DNA from 2 places in the Sporosarcina sp. OR05 genome. Region 2 is predicted to be linked to the other one. Evidence: riboswitches for the same ligand, from Rfam matches in the RefSeq annotation. Region 2 holds a riboswitch; the other holds the start of a gene.

Region 1 (3,203 bases), on a different contig from region 2:
CGGATACCTGGTGAGTTGGAAAAATTACAATCGATGATCGACTATTGTCATACCGAATCTTGTCTACAAAAATTCATCATCTCCTATTTTGGTGAAAGTGACCTACAAGATTGCCACCGTTGTGCAAATTGCACGGATACGCGGGAACGGGCTGATGTAACTGTTGACGTTCAAAAAGTGTTATCTTGCGTTATTCGGATGGGGCAACGTTTTGGAAAGACGATGATCGCCCAAGTGTTGACTGGTTCAAGAAATAAGAAAGTTGTCGAATTCGGATTTGATAAACTGACGACATATGGCATTATGAAAGGCCGCAACGCGAAGGAAGTGTCCGATTTTATTGAGTTTATTATCTCGGAAAATTATTTAGGTGTTGAAAATGGTCAATTCCCGATTATTTATGTGACGGAATTAGGCAAAGATGTGCTGACTGGGAAAACTAAAGTCTATCGGAAAGCGACAGTCGAAACAAAACAGATTACGCAAGACGACCCGTTATTTGACCAATTACGCGCACTTCGATTGAAAATTGCACAAGAAGCAAGTGTTCCGCCTTTCGTCGTCTTCTCTGATAAATCATTACGGGATATGGCTGCTAAAATGCCAATGACCGACGAAGCGTTTTTGGAAGTCAATGGTGTAGGTGATGCGAAGCTTGAGCGGTATGGAGAAGCGTTTATGGAAGAAATCAAAGCTTTTTCAAAGCAGATGGTGTAAGAATTTTAGACAAAAGGAAAACCGCGTGCGCGTCTCAAATGAGTCGCCGGTACGCGGTTTTTTACGTTCGAATTATTGTTGAGGTGAAACAATTGGTTGGACGTTTCGCTCTTTCTTTCTGCAGAGTGCAACCAATACATACACAATGGGTGTGTCGATAATTGCGATTGAAAACTTAAAGATATATTGGCTCGCAATCATGCCAAGTAATATAGAGGTAGGCATTGTTCCTGCAAATGCGATTGTAATGAATAACGTCGTATCGACGAATTGACTCACCATCGTAGAGGCATTGTTACGTACCCATAATTGTTTAGAGCCGTGTTTTTGTTTCAGCTTATCAAAGATTGTTACATCTAAGTTTTGGCTCACGAGATAGGCAACTAAACTGGCAATTGTCACACGGAAACCTGCGTTAAAGATCGTTTCAAAAGCAGCTTGGTTTTCATAAAAAGGAGCAGCAGGCAAGTGGATGGCAATCCAAATGAATCCTATTGCCAAAAGTTGTGCAATAAACCCGGTTTGAACAGTTTTTCGGGCAGCCTCTTTCCCATAAGCTTCAGTTAGTACATCCAAAATCGGATACGTACAGACATAAATGACGGCTGCTGCAGGAATAACAATCCAACTGCCAACGCTGATCAATTTCACTGCTACAATGTTCGATAAAATTAATAAACCTACAAATATTCCACTTAAATAATAGCGCATCTTTCATTACTCCTCATCGATTATCGATTTTCTCTGGGTACAGATCATGGTTCATCAAACGATGCTCCGCCATCTGTTCGTATTTCGTTCCCGGTTTACCATAATTGCAGTAAGGGTCGATTGAAAGACCACCCCGAGGCGTAAATTTCCCCCAAACTTCAATATAGCGAGGCGCCAATAAATGAATTAAATCATTCATGATGATGTTGACACAGTCTTCATGGAAATCCCCGTGATTCCGGAAACTGAACAAATACAGTTTCAAAGCTTTACTTTCGACCAATTTCTCATCTGGTATGTAACTGATGTACATCGTTGCAAAGTCGGGCTGTCCCGTCATCGGACAAAGGGAAGTGAATTCAGGGCAATTGAATTTCACGAAGTAATCACGCGTTGTATGCATGTTGTCAACGGCTTCTAAAATGGATGGATTGTATTCATAAGCATAGGTCGTTCGTTGGTTACCTAATAGTGTTAAGTCTTGTAGTGTGTTTTCATCTCTTCCAGTCAATACAAAAACCTCCCTGAAGTTATGTTGTCAGGGAGGGGCCATAGAAATGGAAAAATAAAAGCCATGTCAAATGGACATGGCGTAGTTTCCGGCATCCATAGTTTTTTATAGAGGGTCGCTATGAACCTCTCCCGAACAGGGTTATTCTTTTCGTCTATGACTTTAACTGGTTTTACCTATTCTGTCAATAGCAAACTTCGTTTCAAACCTAAAATTGTATAAAGTGCAATGAACAAAAGGATGATTCCTGTCACCATGAATCCACCAGTGAACGATAAATCCAAATAGCCAATCAAGCTCGATCCCGCTACGACACCGATGGAAAAAAAGGCATAAAAATAGCCGTATGCTTTTCCGCGGTATTCCGGAGCTGATGAGTCAATTAGCAATGAATTGATAGACGGGAATAGAAAAGCGAAGCCGATGCCATATAACCCCATCGCTAAAAACAGGTGAGTGAGCGCTGATACTTGGCTTAACAAAATCATGCAAATGCCCATTAGTGAAATCCCGAAAGCTAACGTAATCATAGGACGTACCCGATCAAATACACGATTAATCGGTAGAAGGAAAATTAGTATTGCGACAACCCCGAATGTACTGAGTAGCATTCCGGTTGTTTTTGTATCAAAGCCAAGCGCTTCCACTTTTAAAGGGAGGATGAATGCCAGCACACCTTGTGAAAACATGAGAAAAAATGCACCTGAAAATGCACGGACCATGCCGGGGTGTTTAAATAAGTATTTGACCCGAAATTGTGATGACATTTTTAAGCGATTTTTTCTGACATACGTATAGGAACGCAACAGAAAGAAGGCTGCGAATGCTAAAATAAACATGATGAGGCCATTCATTCCCATTATAAAAGGGGTACTTGTTTTGGAAGCGACAATCCCACTATAGGCAGGACCGATGATCGCCGCCATTCCAACGAACGCTCCGGAAATTGCGACACTACGGCCACGTTTTGATTCTTCTGTACGATTTGCAAGAAATGTGAAAGCGGCTGGAACAATAAGCCCTTCCATAAATCCGTGGATGAATCGGATACCAAGCAAAGAATACGGTCCCTCAACGACTGTATACAATAAAAGCGACGCTCCTGAGGCGAATAAGCCAATGAGTAAAATCATAAAAGGGCCACGGCGATCTGTCATGAAACCAGAAATGATATTTCCAATTGTATTTGAAAAAGAATACATACCGACAGCTAAACCGGTCAAAAAAGAAGAAGCGCCTAACGATAGAGCGAACGGACTCATAA
Region 2 (3,203 bases):
TCGGCGGAAATGAACCTGTTTTCCATATAATTCATGTCGTTCTTTACGTATTGCAGCTGAGACGATCAAGCAGTCGCTGTTATCCATTGAATACGTCGAGTTATCGATCGAGTTCACAATTTATTCGATTGAATACGGGAAGTTATCGATCAAGTTCACAAAGTTATCGCCATTTCATGACCTTTTTACTAGCACACGCCTGCCCATAAACCTTACTAATGGCAAAGGCATTTTGTGCGCATCATTCAAACGCTCCGCAACTCATCTACTCCCGCGGAAACGACACCTGTAAATACTATTTTCTTGTCGCGCTACATGCACTTGACCAACTAAAGGTTTTTCCGCGCAGCGGATGCTTCTAATCATTTGAGTTCACAATTTATTCGGTTGGATACGAGAAGTTATCGATCAAGTTCACAAAGTTATCGCCAAAAAGGGACCTTTCACCTAGCAAAAGAAGGTCTAGCAACAATAAATTCTTTCAACACCCCCATTACATTCAACGTTATTGATAACTTAACTGCCAAGCTATGTTTCGATGGGAATTTTACGCGTATGCCTAGGCAACCTACATTATCTATACATATTCACATACAATGTATCTGCATTTAATTCCCCCCATTAAACTCCCCAAAGTCCTTCACCTGTTCAACACCATAAATCGTTCATGAATTGTTTACATTGTTGCTGAATGATCCCCTGCTTCCTTATGGTAAGCTGTATGAAAGGAGTTGCAGCACAATGGAACAAACTTCAACAGCTCGTACATTACTAATAGAAGCAACGCAGTTTATTACACAATGTTATGCTGAACTGGGGAAATCAGATGAAGATCGACTCGATCGTTTAGCGGAAATTAAACATGAAATCGATGTAACGGGGACCTATACGCACAAACCGTTTGAATTGGAACACGGTGCGAAAATGGCTTGGCGCAATAGTAATCGCTGCATCGGACGGTTGCTTTGGCACACATTACACATTGTTGATGCGCGTGATGTGGTTTCAGCAGAAGATGCATTTGAAAAACTAGTCGACCACATTGCATATGCAACAAATGATGGGCAAATCCGCTCCACTATTACCGTTTTCCCTCCACGCAAAAATGGGAAAGATCCACTTCGGATTTGGAACCATCAACTGCTTCGGTACGCCGGCTATAAAGATGGAGCGGAACTTATTGGCGATTCAGCGTCCCTTGAACTGACTGAGGTATGTGAAAATCTCGGGTGGCATGGGGAAAAAACACCATTCGATTTACTCCCTCTTGTCATTCAAGCAGACGGAGAAAAAGCGCAATGGTTTTCCATTCCTGAGGAAATTGTAAAAGAAGTACCGATTATCCATCCTGAAATCGAAGGGTTTGCGGCGCTAAATTTGAAATGGTATGCGGTTCCGATCATCTCAAACATGCGGTTAGAAATTGGGGGCATTGATTACCCAATGGCACCGTTTAACGGTTGGTATATGGGAACAGAGATCGGGGCAAGAAATTTGGCGGATGCTGACCGCTACAATATGTTGCCACGTATCGCCGACTTAATGGGACTAGATACGAAGTTAAACCGTTCACTATGGATTGACAAAGCTTTGGTGGAGTTAAATATAGCCGTATTGCACTCTTACCAACAAGCTGGTGTGACGATCATCGACCACCATACAGCTGCAAAGCAATTTAAGCGCTTTGAAGAAAACGAACGAAAAAGTGGACGGGCCGTTACCGGAAACTGGGCATGGCTCATTCCCCCTTTGTCACCGGCCGCCACCCATATTTACCATCAACCTTATTCTAATGAAAAGCAATCACCTAATTATTTTTATCAGCCGGATCCGTTTGGGAGCTACTACTAAATCTCTTCAATAAATAAAAGCTCTCAAAATCGGTCATTCCATACCGATTCACACTGTTTACCACACGTCCATCCATCTATCGCCTGTTGTTTGGACGGGTATAATATGCTACACTGGCATGTAGGCTTTATGCCTCGTGGTTCGTAACCATCCCACGATAAAAAACTAAGGAGAAATGAATATGAAGGTTAAAACGCTTGCAACAAGTGGCATTATCGCTGCATTGTATGTAGCTGTCACGTTTTTGATAGCCCCTTTCGGCTTCACAAACATCCAGTTCCGTTTGTCAGAGATGTTCAACCATCTCGTCGTTTTCAATAAAAAATACATCATTGGGATTGTACTCGGTGTGTTTGTCGCGAACTTATTGTTTTCTGAACTTGGACCAATTGATTTGGTATTCGGTGTCGGACAATCTGTTATCGCGCTATCGATTACAATCTTTTCAGCGAAGTTCATCAGTGGACTTTATAAAAGGATGTTATTTAACACATTGGTGTTCACAGTAACGATGTTCCTCATCGCCTGGGAATTAAACATTGTGTTAGAACTTCCATTTTTACTTACATGGCTTTTCGTTGCAGTTGGGGAATTTGTCGTCATGATGGTCGGCATTCCAGTAATGATTGCGTTAAATAAACGAATCAATCTCGAAAAGTTGATTTGAAGAAGAGGCGGATTTCCGTCTCTTTTTTTATGAAAGAAAGGAGCACTCTCCATGTATATGACAATTGAAGAAACGGCAGATTACTTAGGCATGCCCGTCAGCCAAGTGCAGAAGTATGTTTTGGAAGGGCGTATCAAGGGTATTCACAATGGCAATGAATTTTTAGTGAACCAAGCGCAATTTGAATTGTATTTTAAACAGCTAGAAACAGTCAAACGCCAAATCGCGGAGTATTTAAGTGAACAAATCCCTCCAGACCGAGATATTAAAGACGAAGATTAACGCGAAAAACCCTAGTACCATCGACTCAATTTTTTCATCATTTCCTTCACCTACCCTTCTTGAATAATTACTACCAATTCCGTGTATAACTATTGATGCTATGTTGTTTCATTCGCATGATAAAAAAATAAAATAAAACAATTCCATATATATTCATACACGGAACGCTTTTGCTTTCCTTCAATAGGATTGGTATAGTTTATAGTCGTTTATAAAAACGCAATTGCATAGGGGGAAACATGAGAAAAATCTCAAATGTATTTTACATCACAATCGGTCTTATTATTTTGGCCGTCGGTTACGGGGTGCTTGCATCTGAAAGCTTTGAAACCGTTACTTCAACAATTAAGAACTTTGTAGCCGCTTCATTCGGCTGGTATTACATGATGATTATGTCTGTATT

The links. Region 2 has a riboswitch for preQ1 ahead of NRI27_RS12190 (QueT transporter family protein). Riboswitches for the same ligand answer to the same signal wherever they lie in the genome.
Region 1: linked by a shared signal. The riboswitch ahead of queF (preQ(1) synthase) and the one ahead of NRI27_RS12190 (QueT transporter family protein) in region 2 are both predicted to bind preQ1.

The regions. Positions count from the first base shown of each region.
Region 1 covers NZ_JANKJL010000001.1:511,941-515,143, forward strand. The annotation lists gene recQ (DNA helicase RecQ) at 1-717, shown strand, start outside; gene NRI27_RS02345 (queuosine precursor transporter) at 790-1,428, opposite strand; gene queF (preQ(1) synthase) at 1,442-1,939, opposite strand; PreQ1 riboswitch class I at 2,031-2,074, opposite strand; gene NRI27_RS02355 (MFS transporter) at 2,116-3,203, opposite strand, start outside.
Region 2 covers NZ_JANKJL010000008.1:8,576-11,778, reverse strand. The annotation lists gene NRI27_RS12195 (nitric oxide synthase oxygenase) at 742-1,851, shown strand; PreQ1 riboswitch class I at 1,982-2,026, shown strand; gene NRI27_RS12190 (QueT transporter family protein) at 2,033-2,518, shown strand; gene NRI27_RS12185 (helix-turn-helix domain-containing protein) at 2,570-2,800, shown strand; gene NRI27_RS12180 (BCCT family transporter) at 3,040-3,203, shown strand, end outside.